DNA from 4 places in the Rossellomorea sp. KS-H15a genome. Region 3 is predicted to be linked to each of the others. Evidence: riboswitches for the same ligand, from Rfam matches in the RefSeq annotation. Region 3 holds a riboswitch; each other region holds the start of a gene.

Region 1 (4,213 bases), 700 kb from region 3:
CTGAAGAGAATATCCTTGGTGAAATCGATGGCGGCTACAATCTGGGATTGGAGTGGATCGGATTTGCCCGCTGGATTGTTGGGGCCCAGGCGGTGGGAGCAGCAGAAAGACTTCTTCAAATGGCCATCGACTATTCGAAAGAAAGAGAAACATTTGGAAAACCTATCGCGGACCGGCAGGCGATTCAGTGGCAGATTGCGGATTCAGCCGTGGAAATTGAAGCGGCCCGCTGGCTCGTGCTAAATGCAGCATTCACACTCGATCAAGGGGAAGACAATCGTCACGTTGCGTCGATGGCCAAGCTATATGGATCCAATATGGGGAATCGGGTCGTAGATCGCGTCCTCCAGATCCATGGTGGTATGGGCTATACAAGAGAGCTGCCGATCGAACGATGGTACCGGGAGGCAAGGTTATGGCGCATTTATGATGGAACCGATGAAATTCAAAAACTGATCATTTCAAGGAACTTATTAAAAGGTCATGTGAAACTTGGGCAATTTGTATAAACAGAAATGGAGGCAGACGAAATGGGAGAGCGATTCAGAGGAAAAGTGGCTTTAGTTACAGGTGGAAGCAGAGGGATCGGCAGGGCAATTGCCGGATTACTGGCTGAAGAAGGGGCCAAGGTGGCCATCATCGACGTCAATGAGGATGCGTTGAATGAAGCGAGTGAGGTATTTAAACAATATGAATTGTATACAAAAGTGGCAAATGTCGTAGAATCCCGGGAAGTTGAAAATGCTATGAAGGAAGTATATGAATCTTTTGGTTCCCTGGACATTGTGGTGAATAATGCAGGGGTCATCAGGGATAATCTGTTATTCAAAATGACCGAAAACGATTGGGAGACGGTCATGGATGTGCATTTAAAGGGTTCATTCAATGTAGTGAAGGCAGCCCAACAATACATGGTCAAACAAAAGTACGGACGCATCATCAATATTTCATCCACCTCAGCATTGGGAAATCGCGGGCAGGCAAACTACGCAACGGCTAAAGCAGGTCTTCAAGGCTTGACGAAAACCCTTGCCATAGAACTTGGTCCATTCGGAATCACCACGAATGCTGTAGCACCGGGCTTTATTGAAACCGATATGACGAAAGAAACTGCGAAACGGATCGGGATCACTTTCGATCAATTAGTGGAAGCAAGTCTCCAGGGAATCCCTGTTGGAAGAAGCGGGACTCCTGAAGATATTGCAAATGCCGTCGCTTTTTTTGCAGATGAAAAATCTTCATTCGTCAATGGTCAGGTTCTCTACGTTGCTGGAGGGCCGAAAGCCTGAATAAAGAAGAAAGAGGTGAAGAATATGTTTGAATCCTATATCGGAAAGAGGTCTACTTCCACCCGAAATGCAGTGGAAAGAGGAGCGGTTCGGAAATTTGCAGACGCCATTGGCGATCCCCATCCCTTTTATGTGGATGAAGATGCCGGGAAGTCCTCCTCTTATGGGGGGAACATTGCCCCTCCCACCTTTCCGAGAGTATTCGACTATGGTTCGATCGAAGGCTTTCATTTACCGAATGATGGGTTGATTCACGGTGAACAATCCTTTCATTATGAAAGACCTTTGAAGGTAGGGGAAACGATTCAATGTTATACGGAAATAAAAAACTATTATGAACGGGAAGGTACCGGGGGGAAACTGGGATTCCTTGTCATCGAAGATGTCGGGGAAGATTCTCGTGGGGAAAGAATCTTCACTTCCCAGGCGATTGTCATTATTACAGAAGAAGTCAGAAAGAGGTTGAGTAAATGACAATACTACAATCATTCGGAATAGGAGATACACTCCCCCCGGTTGAACTCGCTCCGGTCACGAGGATGGACCTGATCAAATACGCAGGAGCTTCCGGAGACTACAATCCGATACACACCATCGATGATGAAGCCTTGAAGCTGGGTCTTCCAGGAATCATCGCTCATGGAATGTGGACGATGGGCAATGTGTCCAAACTTTTCAGCCCACACTATGAGGAAGGGTTTATCCAGGATTACTCGGTACGATTTAAAGGGATGGTCATGTTACATGATGTGGTGACATTACGGGCAGAATTGACGGACAAACAGGAAAACCTCCTTCATTTTAAGGTTTTAGCCACAAAACAAGCCGGGAAGAACGTAATTGAGGGTAACGTCGCGTTTAGGGTCCTTGAATAGTTGCGCAATGCTTTATGAAAAATTGTCGTAGAACCACCCCCAATCGAATAAACATGTATGGAATGATGTTTGAATAAAATAAGACAAAAGACATAAATCCGATCGAAAAACTCGGGTTGACTTCTGCTGTAATTGTGATATTATTTAGAATATTAAAATGAATAACTCTTATCCAGAGTGGTGGAGGGATCTGGCCCTGCGAAGCCCAGCAACCTACGTATTGTAAGGTGCTAATTCCAGCAAAATGTGAAGTCATTTTGGAAGATAAGGTAACCTTACCTGAACAACTTTCCAAAATGGGAAGTTGTTTTTTTCTGATCTGGATAAGAAGAAAATTGGGGGTATCATGTGAAAAAAGAGAAGAACCAGCATGTACAGTTTGACTTGGTAGCAGAGAAAATCCAGTCCATGCTTGAAACCATGAGCTTTGGTTCAATCACGATTATCGTACAGGATGGAAAAGTCATTCAATTAGAGAAAAATGAGAAAGTCCGAATAAAATAAGCTGACTAGACAAACTAGAGGCGCGTAGCAAAAATATAGGGACTCCTTATATTTTGTTACCGCCTCTTTTTCTTTGGATAAGCGTCAGGGAATGGGGTGTACTATGTTAACGTATCAGACTTGGAAACAGGCATCCATGGAATTTGAAGTGGATCCTGTCTATAAAGGAGCGCTTAACGTCCTGAAATGGACATATGATCATTATGGTGACGAGGTTGTATATGCGTGCAGTTTCGGGATAGAAGGCATTGTGCTTATCGATCTCATATCCAAGGTGAAACCGCAGGCAACCATTGTATTCCTTGATACAGGGGTTCATTTCAAGGAAACGTATGAAATCATCGAGAAAGTGAAGAAGGCGTATCCCGAGTTGACCATCCATATGAAAAAGCCTCAGTTGACCCTCAAGGAGCAGGCAGAGGCATATGGGGATAAGTTATGGGAAACCAAACCAAACCAATGCTGTCAAATTCGGAAGCTTGACCCGTTAAAAGAAACATTATCCAAGGGGCACGCATGGATTTCAGGATTAAGGAGGGAACAATCCCCAACAAGACAACATGTTGAATTCATCAATAAAGATGACAAATTTCAATCCGTTAAAATCTGTCCGCTGATTCACTGGACGTGGAAGGAGATCTGGCGTTATACCCATAAGCATAATCTTTCTTATAACCCCCTTCACGATCAAGGGTATCCGAGCATTGGCTGCTTCCATTGCACCACACCGGCTATTGATGTCAATGATCTTCGCTCCGGAAGATGGAAAGGAAAAGGAAAGACAGAATGCGGTCTCCATTAGATAGGGTGACGGGATTTGCTTGAAATCTCGGCCCTTCTGATCAGCTTGTTCTTCGCCATGAACATTGGTGCCAGCGGAGCGGCAGCGTCAATGGGAGTGGCATATGGTGCAGGCGCAATAAAGAACATCCGGACAGCGCTATGGATATGCGCGGCAGGTGTCCTGAGTGGAGCGGTTCTGGGTGGTGGAGAGGTTGTAAAGACAATCAGTTCTGGGATCATCCCACAGAATCTATTGTCGATAAAGGTCGTTCTCATTATTTTGTTATCCGCAACGATTTCATTGTTTCTTGCGAATGTGATCGGCATTCCGCTATCTACGAGTGAAGTAACGGTTGGCGCGGTTGTAGGAGTCGGGGTAGCTTATCAGGTTCTGTATGTAAAATCACTTATTACGATCATGTCTTTCTGGGTGATCGTCCCTGTCATCGCCTTTTTCGTAACATGGCTTGCAGGATTGGGTTTAGTTCAGCTTGAAAAGCGGGGGTATCATTTTGATAAACAGTGGCTTGCTTATCTGTTGATCATCGCTGGATTCTTTGAAGCTTTCTCAGCAGGCATGAATAATGTTGCCAATGCCGTTGGTCCTTTGGTGGGGGCAGAGCTGATATCACCTTCACGTGGAATCTTGATTGGTGGTGCATTTGTTGCACTGGGAGCTGTTTTACTGGGAAAGAAAGTAGTCGAAACAAACGGCAAGAAAATTACGCAATATTCTAAAGCTGAAGGAATTGTCATTTCCTC
Region 2 (4,213 bases), 1.9 Mb from region 3:
TCCGCGATGCGGGACATATCATCAAGAACGACATTTTCAAGGACCGAACCGAAACGGATCGCATCAAAGATCTGAGGTTCTTTTTCACGTGTCAGCCCGATGCACTTAGCATAGCATCCGCCTTCGATATTGAATACGCCGTTCGGGGACCAGCCGTGCTCATCATCACCGATCAAGCGGCGGTTTGGATCAGCGGATAAAGTCGTTTTCCCTGTACCGGACAATCCGAAGAACAATGCTACATCGCCTTCACGACCTACGTTCGAAGAGCAGTGCATGGAAAGGATGTCGGATTCAGGAAGTACATAGTTCATGACCGAGAAGATGGATTTTTTCATTTCACCGGCATATTCGGTACCGCCGATCAACACGATCCTTTTTTCAAATGAAACGATGATGAACGTTTCAGAGTGAGTGCCATCCACTTCTGGATCAGCCTTGAAGTTCGGTGCTGAAATGACGGTGAATTCAGATTGATGATCTTTTAACTCCTCTGTTTCCGGGCGGATGAATAATTGGTGGGCAAACAGATTATGCCAGGCAAACTCATTGATCACCTGGATCGGTAGTCTATGTTTCGGGTCGGCACCTGCGAATCCTTTAAATGAAAATACTTCTTCTTTTTCTTTTAAGTATTCGATGACTTTCGTATATAATTTATCGAACGATTCCGATGAGATCGGCTGATTGACAGAACCCCATTCGATTTTATCTTTCGTCGTTGGTTCTTCAACAATAAATTTATCTTTAGGAGAGCGTCCTGTGTATTTACCAGTTTCTGCTCTGATTGCACCTGATGAAGTTAAAACGCCTTCATTTCGTTGAAGGACCTTTTCGACTAGTTGAGAAACAGATAATTGTTCCTGGATGTTTTGACCATTAAGTAATTCCGTTAATTCATTAGACATGCTCACTGAATTCATTCGAACCCTTCCTTTATATAAATTTATTTAAATGGTATCGTTTACTTTACAAAAATAGTATAACACAATCAAGCTATTAGTCTATACTATTTATTTAATTTTATAATGTGTCTTCATTTTGTCACATTTCTTGACCGAATAAAGCATGTTTCTTCTTATTTATATGAAATGCACCTCGCAATGTTTAGCCTCATTACCCCATTAGGTTATGTAGATGATAAAAAACAGGCTGAAACCACGAAATGAATGGTTAAACCTGTCATTCAAAAAAAGTTGACACCACTTGTCCTAACCGTTATCATTGTTCCTTGAACGGATACTCTTATCCTGAGCTGGTGGAGGGAGCAGACCCTATGAAACCCAGCAACCTGCTAAATAGTGAATGGATCCATTTCTTTAATGAATCCGATTAAGCGAAGGTGCTAAACTGAGGCAAGGTCTCTAAAACCTTGAACGATAAGAGAGAAAAGGCGCGGCTATGATCTGAAACCTTTCCTCTGAAACTTTTTTCCCCGAGGAAGGGTTTTTTCTGTTTATAGTGGACCACATGCACATAAATCATGATTTATTTATAAAAGAATCATGTTTACTTCATACTACTTAGGGAAATGAGTACCGTATCTGTTTACTGTTTTGTCAGAAGAATCGTTCTGACAAATATGCTTAAGGAGGAACCTTGATGTCAACTAAACGTCGTCTGTTTACATCTGAGTCCGTAACCGAAGGACATCCAGATAAAATTTGTGACCAAATTTCTGATTCAATTCTTGATGCAATTCTGACCAATGATCCGAATGCACGTGTAGCGTGTGAAACGTCTGTCACAACGGGTCTTGTGCTTGTTGCCGGTGAAATCACTACGAATACGTATGTTGATATTCCGAAAATCGTTCGTGAAACGATCCGTGAAATTGGCTATACACGTGCGAAATACGGCTTTGATGCTGAAACATGTGCAGTTCTGACTTCCATTGATGAGCAGTCTGCCGATATCGCTCAAGGTGTCGATCAGGCCCTTGAAGCCCGTGAAGGTCAAATGACGGATGAAGAAATCGATGCAATCGGTGCAGGTGACCAAGGATTGATGTTTGGATTCGCTTGTAATGAAACGAAAGAGCTTATGCCTCTTCCGATTTCCCTTGCCCACAAAATCTCCCGTCGTTTAACAGAAGTACGTAAAGAAGAGATCCTTCCTTACCTTCGTCCGGATGGAAAAACACAAGTAACCGTTGAATACGATGAAAACGATAAGCCGGTCCGTATCGACACGATCGTTATCTCTACTCAGCATCACCCTGAAGTGACGCTTGAGCAAATCCAACGCAACCTGAAAGAATATGTCATCGACCCGGTTGTACCGAAAGAACTGATCGATGAAGAAACGAAATATTTCATCAACCCGACTGGCCGCTTCGTAATCGGTGGACCACAAGGTGATGCAGGTCTGACAGGACGTAAAATCATCGTTGACACTTATGGTGGATACGCACGTCACGGTGGCGGTGCCTTCTCTGGTAAGGATGCAACGAAAGTGGACCGTTCAGCGGCTTATGCAGCGCGCTATGTAGCGAAGAACATCGTGGCAGCGGGACTTGCTGAGAAATGTGAAGTTCAATTAGCGTATGCAATCGGTGTGGCGAAGCCCGTATCCATCTCCGTTGATACATTTGGAACAGGGAAAGTGTCAGAAGATGTATTAATTGACGTTGTGAGCAATAACTTTGACCTTCGTCCTGCAGGAATCATCAAGATGCTTGACCTTCGTCGTCCGATCTACAAGCAGACAGCTGCTTACGGACACTTCGGCCGTAACGATCTTGATCTTCCTTGGGAACGCACGAACAAAGCAGATGCGTTGAAAGCAGAAGCATTAGCTGAATAAGGAAAGATAGAAGAGACCAACACTTTTTGGGGTGTTGGTCTTTTTGTTGATGATCAAAAGAAAATCTTCCATGAGTATTCTCAAGGAGGATGGGGTATCCCAAGTATAGGAAGTTAAAACGGTTTGATGTTCTTATAATATTGTCCTTTTTCTGCGTATTCTCTTGAAATGCGCTTCATTTCACTGATATCGTGCTCATTGAGCTCCCTCACGACTTTTGCCGGCCGTCCGAAGGCAAGGGTATTTGGCGGGATGACTTTCCCTTGTGGGACAAGGCTTCCGGCTCCGATGAACGCCTCTTCGCCGATTTCGGCATTATCAAGGATGATGGAGCCCATGCCGATCAATGCCTTTTTCCTGATTTTACAGCTATGTAGGATCACCCCATGGCCGACGGTCACTTCATCTTCAAGGATAAGAGGGTTATTTGGACTCTGATGGAGAATGGAGTTATCCTGTATATTTACTTTATCCCCGATTTTTGTGGGAGCGACATCCCCCCTGATGACGGTATTGAACCAGATACTTGATTCTTCACCGATCTCCACGTCCCCTGAGATGGTGACATAATCGGCGATGAATGCCGAACGGGCGATGATGGGTTTCTTATCATAATACGGATAGAGCATTTTTTACTACCCCTTTCAATAATATTTATTATAATAATGGTAGCAGAATTCATTCATGGAGAGAACTACAAAGGAGGAATTGCCATGTGGAAATGGGAATCAGATCAAGAGGCAAAGGCAGTCATCGTCATCATTCATGGAGCGATGGAACATCACGGAAGATATGGTTGGCTCATTGAAATGTGGCGTGCATCAGGCTTTCACGTCGTCATGGGTGACTTACCCGGTCAGGGAATGACGTCAAGAAGCCAAAGGGGACATATCGATTCCTTTGATGAATACATTGTGGAAGTGAAGGACTGGGTCCAGGCAGCCTATCAATTTGAACTGCCCGTCTTTGTGATCGGCCATAGTATGGGCGGGCTAATCGCCATACGACTCCTGCAGGAATCCCATGTGAACGTAGCAGGTGTCATTTTATCCTCGCCGTGTTTAGGATTGGTTACGACCCCGGCTAAACCGGTCGAGCTATTATCCCTCGGTTTAAATAAAATCGCTCCGATGGTGAAGTTCCCCTCAGGATTAACCATCGATATGGCGACCCGAAACGCAGATGTCCGGGAAATCGACAGCAATGATACGCTTTATATCACGAAAGTATCTGTCCGCTGGTACAGGGAGCTTGTACAGGCGATGAAGCAAGCATTTGCCAACCTGGAAAAAATGCCAGACGTCCCATTGCTTGTGATGCAGGCAGGGGATGATAAAATCGTCGAAAAAAAGACAGTGAAAAAATGGTTTAATGAGCTGTCATTATCTGAAATGCATTACAAAGAATG
Region 3 (4,213 bases):
TTTCTAACTCCATCTGTTGATTTATTGGCAACAGAGCCTCCTATGATGTGAATGGAATATTTTTTTGACAGGGAAGTCAGGAAGGAGGAAGAATCTTCGGCTCCCTCATCTGCGATCTCATCTATCCGTGTAAGATCATAACCTGTCGTCCAGAGTTCAGGAAGAACGACGACACCGCATCCCTCCTCCTTTGCTTTTTTGACCCACTGTTCCACTCTCATCTTGTTTTCTTCAGGATTCCCAAACACAATATCCATCTGGGCGAGACCCACCTTTTGAATCATTACCTTCACCTCGGTATGTACTTTTTGTCATTTATTCCTTTACATTCTTTATGTTCCGTTATATCATTTGTGACTAGAATTTGAAAGTAATTAATTTTCAAAAAAATGAGTGGGTGAATGTATGAAACACTTTGAAAAAGCAAAACGCTTGGAATCATTACCTGAACAATTTTTCGCTTCCCTTGCAGGAACTGTGAATGCTGTTGTGAATGAGGGGCATGATGTCATTAATTTGGGACAGGGAAATCCAGATCAGCCGACCCCTCCACATATTGTGGAAAAACTAACAGAAGCGGCTCAATCTCCTTCTAACCATAAATATCCTCCATTTCGTGGTTTATCGAGCTTTAAGGAGGCGATTGCAGCTTTCTATTTGCGGGAATACGGTGTGGAGATAGATCCCGAAACCGAAGTAGCGGTTCTCTTTGGAGGAAAAGCAGGTTTGGTGGAGATCCCTCAATGTTTATTGAACCCCGGGGATGGAGTATTTGTCCCGGATCCAGGTTATCCGGATTATGTATCGGGGGTCGCATTGGCAGAAGCCAGTATGATCAAGATGCCGTTGAAAGAGGAGAATGGGTTTCTTCCGGACTATCGTGTCCATTCCCGTGAAGAATGGGAAAGGGCGAAATTAATGTTCCTCAATTACCCCAATAATCCAACGGGTGCTACCGCCACAAAATCCTTTTTCGAGGACACGGTGGAACTTGCTTCAAAGCATGATATTTGTGTGGTGCACGACTTTGCTTACGGGGCGATCGGTTTCGATGGACAGAAGCCTTTGAGCTTTCTTGAGACGGATGGTGCAAAGGATGTCGGGATTGAGATATATACATTATCGAAAACCTATAATATGGCAGGCTGGAGAGTCGGTTTTGCCGTTGGGAATAAGAGTGTCATTGAAGCGATCAATCTCCTCCAGGATCACCTTTACGTAAGCCTGTTCGGCGCGATTCAAGAAGCAGCCACTACGGCTTTACTGAGTTCCCAGGATTGCGTAACGGAACTGGTTGCCACATATGAAGAACGAAGACAACTCCTGATCTCGGGTCTACAGGGAATTGGGTGGGATGTAAAAGCCCCACAAGGTTCCTTCTTTGCCTGGCTTAAGGTGCCGGAAGGGTTCACATCTGTTGAGTTCTCAACCTATTTACTTGAAAAAATCAAAGTGGCCGTTGCTCCTGGTGTAGGATTTGGAGAATATGGAGAAGGGTATGTACGGGTCGGTCTTTTAACGACAAATGAACGGATAAAAGAGGCGATTTCCCGTATAGAAAGTTTAGAATTATTTCACAAAAGGGATTGACATATGCTGAAATTGGTGCAATAATCCAACTGAATTAATATAATGAAATTCTTATCAAGAGCAGGCGGAGGGACCAGCCCGATGAAGCCCGGCAACCGACTTATTTAAGCACGGTGCTAATTCTTGCAGCTATACAGCTGACAGATAAGAAAGAGTGCCGAATGTAAACCTCTTCTTATCTGGAAGAGGTTTTTTTGTTTGCCGGCATGATGAAATCAAGACGCGGAAAAGAGCTTTTACATAGGGAGGTAATATGAATGAGCGAAGTGATTGCAACATATCGACTAAAGGGAAAGAGTGGTTCATACGAGAAAAAGGCAGAAGGGATTGCTTTGGGACTCACGGTCGGATCATGGACGGACCTGCCGCTACTGGAACAGGAACAATTAAGAAAATACAAGGGGAGAGTCGTTTCTGTGGAAGAGAGGGAGGACGAAGGCTCCTGGGGTGAGGTGAAGATTGGGTATCCCGGTCATAATTATTCCAATGATATTCCGGCTATCCTTACAACGGTATTCGGCAAACTTTCTCTCGATGGTGAAGTGAAATTACTGGATCTGGAGTTCTCAGAAGACTTAAAAAAGTCATTTCCCGGTCCACGTTTTGGGATAGAGGGCATCAGGGAATTAACAGGGGTTCATGGTCGACCGCTGTTAATGAGCATATTCAAAGGGGTGATCGGCAGGGATCTCACGTTCCTTGAAAATCAGTTAAGAGCTCAGGCCCTCGGCGGAGTCAATGTCGTAAAAGATGATGAAATATTATTTGATAATTCCTTGACTCCATTTTTTGAAAGAGTGAGATTAGGAAAAAAAGTGTTGCACAATGTCTTTGAAGAAACGGGTAAGAGAACCTTGTATGCCATAAATCTGACAGGGAAAACCTCACAGTTACGGGACAAGGCAAGAAAAGCCAGGGAGCTTGGGGCAGATGCTCTTTTATTCAATGTATTTTCCTACGGTCTCGATGTTCTGCAGGAATTGAGGGAGGACCCTGAGATTTCATTGCCGATCATGGCTCATCCTGCCTTTGCCGGGGCTGTTGCAGCGTCTCCAGTATATGGAGTGAGCTACTCTTTATGGTTGGGTAAATTATTGCGGATGGCCGGGGCTGATTTTTCATTATTTCCATCTCCGTACGGTAGTGTGGCACTAGAGAAGGACAACGTCCTATCCATAAGCCATGAATTAACAAAGAATGACGAACATTTGAAGAGAACATTGCCAGTTCCATCAGCAGGCATACACCCGGCTCTTGTACCCCTTTTGGTAAAAGATTTCGGGACAGATTGTGTCATCAATGCCGGAGGAGGCATTCACGGTCACCCGGACGGTGCAAGTGGGGGAGGAAGGGCATTTGGCCAAGCGATCGATGCTGTTTTAGACGGAAGGTCACTCCAGGAAGCAGCCGAAACCTATGAAGAACTGAAGAAAGCCCTGTCCCTATGGGGAGGGGAGGTAAAGGTGTAATGAGTCTTCCAGTGATATTCTGTGATTTTGATGGGACGATCACAGAAACAGATAATATCATTTCTTTGATGAAAGCCTTTGCCCCACCGGAATGGGAGCCTGTAAAAGAGGACATTTTAAGCCACTCGATCTCGATCAAAGAAGGGGTAAGCAAGTTGTTCTCACTCATTCCTTCTTCAAAGAAAGACGAGATGATTCAGTATTTGATGGAAACAGCGGTTATTCGTGAAGGCTTCAAGGAATTCGTGGACTATACAAAAGTCAATGAGATTCCCCTGTATATTGTGAGTGGGGGAATAGACTTCTTCGTTCACCCGTTACTGAAAGAATTCGGGCCTTTTAAGGCTGTATATTGTAACGAAGCGATCTTTAACGATTCGAACATAACCATTCATTGGCCATATCCATGTGACGTGCACTGTGAAAACAAAGGATGTGGATGCTGTAAGCCTTCCATTCTGAGGGCATTATCCCTGGAAGATCATGAGGTGATTGTAATAGGGGACTCTGTTACAGACATTGAGATGGCGAAGCTTGGCGATACAGTACTCGCAAGGGACTATCTCGCACGTACGTGTGAAGAAAAGGAAATCCCGTATCATCCTTTTGAAACATTTCACGATTGCATAAATGTGATAGAAAAAGGAGTGACAATATGAAGTCGTATCAATCCGAATGGGAAGAGCTCGCTGATATCAAAAGAGAATTGGCGGAGAGGGACTGGTTTATGGGAACCAGTGGGAATCTGGCGATACGAGTGGAATCATCGCCTGTATCTTTCCTGGTTACAGCAAGTGGAAAGGATAAGCGAAAGCACACGAAAGAGGACTTCCTCCTTGTGAATGCACAGGGTGAGGCCTTGGAGGAAACCCAACTGCGTCCCTCAGCCGAAACCCTTCTCCACAGTCACATATTCAATGGGAGTTCAGCGGGATGCAGCTTGCATGTCCATACTGTTGCCAACAATGTGATCAGTGAACTGTATGGGGATGAAGGTGTCATCACATTCAGAAACCAGGAACTGATTAAAGCCTGGGACAAATGGGATGAACATGATTCCCTCTCGATACCCATCATCCATAATCATGCGCATATCCCAACCTTGGCGGATTCCTTCCTTCCTTTCATTAATGGAGATAAAGGGGCCGTACTCA
Region 4 (4,213 bases), 2.1 Mb from region 3:
CTGGAGGGCCATTGTCAGAAGGGAAATCGTGACCTGTTCCCCTGTTGAAAGGAGCATATCCATTTCCCTTTTCCGGGGAACATCAGACAATTCTCCCGCAAGCTTTACAAGGGCGTCCGTCGTTTTATCCATGGCCGATACAACCACCACCACGTCATGCCCTTTCTCCTTTTCCTTCAACGCATAACCTGCTACCCGTTTAATTCGATCCGCAGAACCTACAGAGGTTCCACCAAATTTCTGAACGACGATACTCAAGTGATCCCCCTACTTTCTATCAGATCTGTTGCTTTTTTAATAAAATCGTCAGGAAACCGCAATCCCTTCTTTCACTGCATTTTCAAGTGGGATTTCGTCCAGGATGGACACTGCCTGGATCTGTTCCTGTGATGTAAGAACTGATTCTATGTCCTCTTTCCTGCCTTCTACAAAGACATACAGGAAATCGCCAAGCTGAATGCGGTCTTTCAGTGTGAACAACGGAATCCACCTTTGATAGTCTTCATTTGCAGGAACACGTAAGACCCATTGGCCTGTGCTATCTTCCAGAACCTCTCCATTGTGTACTGCACTTTCAGGAGATGCCGTGTATTTCCCTTGAATCAGTGAAAGAAAGTCCTCCACCATGGCACTTCCTGTCGGACATTTACCGGCGCCTGGCCCAAGTAGTGTGATTCTTCCTACGAGACTCCCTTTTAATGAAATCGCATTTTCCACATCCTCCACCCCGTAGAAAGGATGGGTGTCGTGGACGAGGACCGGCTCTACTTCACCTTTGATCCGATTGAATCCGTCACGTTCCAATGAACCTACGTGTTTAAAGCGCAATCGGAAGGACTCGGCTGCCTGCAGCCATTCTGCCGTCAAGTGTGTGATCCCCCTGCGTCTGATATCCTTCCAATCCGGCTGTCTGCCAAAAGCGGTCTGACTCAAAATCAGCAATTTATAAAAGGCATCATATCCTTCGATGTCGCTCGTCGGATCCGCCTCTGCGTACCCCTTTTCCTGGGACTGCTTTAGAGCGGTCTCAAAGGAAAGACCCTTTTTTCTCATTTGGGACAAAATGAAGTTGGAAGTCCCATTCAATATGCCTTGGATGCTTTTGATTTCATTTACCTTCAGGAGCTGGCGGATCGTGCCGATGACCGGGATCCCTCCGGCTGTTGTCGCTTCGAAACCAACGGATACAGTGTGACGTTTTGCTTTCTCCATAAGGCTGGGGCCGAATTTAGCAAACATGACTTTATTGGCCGTGACGATGTGAATTCCCTTCTCCACCGCTTTCGATAAATACGTGTATCCCGGTTCTTCTCCTACAATCGCTTCAAAAATCACATGAAGATCCGGTATGTCGAGAATGTCCTTGAATTCTGTCGTAACCTTAATGGACGGATCAATTTCCCTTTGTTTAACCGGGTCCTTGATGAGAATCGCCCTCACCTTCACCTCTTTCCCGAGTGTTTCCTTCAACCTGTCCTGGTGAGTATCAATGGCTTCACAAACCCCTTGACCGACAGTTCCAAAGCCCAGTATCGCCACATTTATCGCTGACATCTTTTTAGCCTCCTTTTTGTCGTTTGTATCGCATTGCTTCTTTCTGAAGATCCACCGGGCATGGTGGAAAGAATGAGGGTATAAAGAAAAGCCCTCTTCTTGTAAGAAGAGGGCTTAGTGTGTATGCTCCTCCCCTTATCTTCCAGATTCACATGGAATCTGTAGGAATTGGCACCTTTACAGACTGATCCTGCAGGTTGCCGGGCTTCATCGGGCCTATCCCTCCGCCGCTCTTGATAAGAGATATAACGTTACGTTTTCACTTGATATTTGAGTATGAATTGGATTATATAGGTGATTCATTCCTCCGTCAATACCATTTTCGGTATTTTTAAAAAATTCTTTCTAATTTGTCAGACACCTAATTTCACATGGGTTTACTGTGATTTCCTTTGAAACATCCACCCTCTATGAATCTATTTTTGAAATTCAGGTTTTAACCTACACTGGCAGGGAAAACTAATCCATATCCATTTACTAGAAAGGAACCGTTTCAAACATGTTTAAAAAAATGCTCCCCCTTTCCATCAGAAAATATTTGCTCATGTCCAAACGTCAACGCATGCATGAAATCCGGCTGACCATATGGTATATGCCTTTCTTGTACATATGTCTTGCCGTACTGCTGGTAGCCATTACCCTATACTTGGATCTCTCATTGGAAATCTCACAGTATACGTTTGATCTATTAAGCATGGATGCCTCTGTCACCCGAATCCTTGTGAGCACCCTCATTGGTGGCGTTTTGACGCTCAGTGCCTTCACGCTTAACTCCCTCTTAGTCGTGTTGACGACGTTCAGTGGACAATTTTCGCCAAGGATGCTCTTGGATTTCATATCGGACAGGCAGACGCAGCACGCCCTCGGTATATTTAATGGCAGTTTTGTTTATGTCCTCCTTCTCTTTTTGTTTATCGGCAGTTCAAAGAAGGAGATGTTTGTCGCTGCACCCATGATGACGATCTGCCTTGCCTTTCTATCAGCCATCACCTTCATCTTCTTCATCAACCATGCGTCTACCTGGATGCAGGTCCATAATATCACGTACAATATGAAACAAGTTTCTGAAGTGATGATCCACCAGACACTGAAGAAAGATTTAGAAGCACATCGCACCACTGAAGATGGGGACATCATGGAGGAAGAGAAAAATAACATTCTTCATGTGAAGGCTAAACACTCCGGCTATATTCAATTAGTAGATTTCCAGGGAATGATTCAACTCGCACAGAAAGAGAATTTTGTCCTACAGCTTCATTATAAAGTGGGCGATTATGTACTTGCCGGGAATGAAGTTCTGAGCTTATGGGGGCCGAAGACAGACAATATCTTCACTGATTCATACCTGCAATTCATTGAAATGGGTCATAAAGAGACAGAAATCCAAGACCTGCAGATGGGGATCCACAAACTCGCAGAGGTGGCGATTAAATCCCTGGGGAATGACGATCCCAAAACGGCTTCGAACACGATCGACCAGATGGCCGATCTGATGCTGACGGTGGAGGATCAATTATCCTTCACACCCTATTTAATCGACCAAGATGAAAGGATACGGGTCATCCTCCAATCGGAACCATTTGATTATTATCTCTATCGTGGATTTGGTTATATTCGACACTATGCGAAAAACAATCACTTAATCATAACCGAAATCGTACGTGCACTGGCACTTTTAGCCGAATCCATCCAGCCTTCGAAGCACAAAGATCTTTGGGAATTCGCCTGCAACACCATCGATCATATCGAAAGGGAGGTCATTTACGAATTAGATAAAACCTTTCTTCTTCAAGAGGTTCATAAGCTTGCACGCCTCACCGGCCACTTCAGGGAATATAAAGAAATCGAAGATAAATTCTATCCGAACGCAAACAAAAATACGTAAAGAAGCTTCATTTCTCTCAGAGAGAAATGAAGCTTCTTTACGAGAGTCATATCCACGTTTCGACAATGCTGTCATCTTCCCCTTGAGCTTTCGGTACAACGGAGAATCTTTCAGGGATTTCACTTCTGACCGCTTCTAAAGTTGGTCTCATCAAAATGTTATGGGTCGGCTGGTTCACATCGAATAGTCTTGCTACAAACATGCCTTGATAATCTTTCGGACTCTGATAGATACAGATGATCGGCATTTTATAATCACTTAAGGCCACCTCATCGAATGACGAAATTAATCGATCCGGGTTTTCCATCCTATCTCTCCTTTACAGGGTATTGTGATTAGCTGTTAACGCATTCTTTTTCTTTAACCATTTTCCCATTGTAGAGCTTTTGAATATAGTAATTACACTCGGAGTATTGCCCTTCTTCCTTCAACAATGGGATGATGACATTCTCCATATATTGATAATATGCTTCTTCCCCTTCATGAACCCTGATACCAAGCATCGTAAATAGACACTCTTTGCAGGAATCTTTATTGGCGGTTGCATAACGGAGTCCTTCCTCTATTAACGTTTCCCATTTTTCAAGTACCGGCCCCTCTACATCCATGGAACTCTCAATATAGCCAAAAAGAATTCTGACATAGTCTTCTGTGGGTGACTCATGTTTCAATAATCCATAAGCGACCTGATAGGCATCCCGTGCTTTTCTATCCTGCATCAAGTCCCGATACAACCCACCTAAATTCAGATAAAGAATGGCTTTTCTTCCGTGA

The links. Region 3 has a riboswitch for S-adenosylmethionine ahead of M1J35_RS11075 (2,3-diketo-5-methylthiopentyl-1-phosphate enolase). Riboswitches for the same ligand answer to the same signal wherever they lie in the genome.
Region 1: it holds a riboswitch for S-adenosylmethionine, as region 3 does, so the genes downstream of both, M1J35_RS22850 (YezD family protein) here and M1J35_RS11075 (2,3-diketo-5-methylthiopentyl-1-phosphate enolase) in region 3, are expected to answer to the same signal.
Region 2: it holds a riboswitch for S-adenosylmethionine, as region 3 does, so the genes downstream of both, metK (methionine adenosyltransferase) here and M1J35_RS11075 (2,3-diketo-5-methylthiopentyl-1-phosphate enolase) in region 3, are expected to answer to the same signal.
Region 4: it holds a riboswitch for S-adenosylmethionine, as region 3 does, so the genes downstream of both, M1J35_RS22160 (homoserine dehydrogenase) here and M1J35_RS11075 (2,3-diketo-5-methylthiopentyl-1-phosphate enolase) in region 3, are expected to answer to the same signal.

Annotation. Positions count from the first base shown of each region.
Region 1 covers NZ_CP096886.1:2,863,552-2,867,764, reverse strand. The annotation lists gene M1J35_RS14580 (acyl-CoA dehydrogenase family protein) at 1-509, shown strand, start outside; gene fabG (3-oxoacyl-ACP reductase FabG) at 531-1,289, shown strand; gene M1J35_RS14570 (MaoC family dehydratase N-terminal domain-containing protein) at 1,314-1,763, shown strand; gene M1J35_RS14565 (MaoC/PaaZ C-terminal domain-containing protein) at 1,760-2,164, shown strand; SAM riboswitch class I at 2,330-2,435, shown strand; gene M1J35_RS22850 (YezD family protein) at 2,513-2,668, shown strand; gene M1J35_RS14555 (phosphoadenylyl-sulfate reductase) at 2,772-3,470, shown strand; gene M1J35_RS14550 (sulfate permease) at 3,528-4,213, shown strand, end outside.
Region 2 covers NZ_CP096886.1:4,075,914-4,080,126, reverse strand. The annotation lists gene pckA (phosphoenolpyruvate carboxykinase (ATP)) at 1-923, opposite strand, end outside; SAM riboswitch class I at 1,243-1,386, shown strand; gene metK (methionine adenosyltransferase) at 1,603-2,805, shown strand; gene M1J35_RS20895 (gamma carbonic anhydrase) at 2,919-3,434, opposite strand; gene M1J35_RS20890 (alpha/beta hydrolase) at 3,519-4,213, shown strand, end outside.
Region 3 covers NZ_CP096886.1:2,158,948-2,163,160, forward strand. The annotation lists gene M1J35_RS11065 (carbon-nitrogen family hydrolase) at 1-284, opposite strand, end outside; gene M1J35_RS11070 (pyridoxal phosphate-dependent aminotransferase) at 406-1,590, shown strand; SAM riboswitch class I at 1,639-1,741, shown strand; gene M1J35_RS11075 (2,3-diketo-5-methylthiopentyl-1-phosphate enolase) at 1,848-3,059, shown strand; gene M1J35_RS11080 (2-hydroxy-3-keto-5-methylthiopentenyl-1-phosphate phosphatase) at 3,059-3,718, shown strand; gene M1J35_RS11085 (methylthioribulose 1-phosphate dehydratase) at 3,715-4,213, shown strand, end outside.
Region 4 covers NZ_CP096886.1:4,301,141-4,305,353, forward strand. The annotation lists gene M1J35_RS22155 (aspartate kinase) at 1-258, opposite strand, end outside; gene M1J35_RS22160 (homoserine dehydrogenase) at 307-1,554, opposite strand; SAM riboswitch class I at 1,687-1,797, opposite strand; gene M1J35_RS22165 (DUF2254 domain-containing protein) at 2,099-3,439, shown strand; gene M1J35_RS22170 (hypothetical protein) at 3,486-3,746, opposite strand; gene M1J35_RS22175 (helix-turn-helix domain-containing protein) at 3,775-4,213, opposite strand, start outside.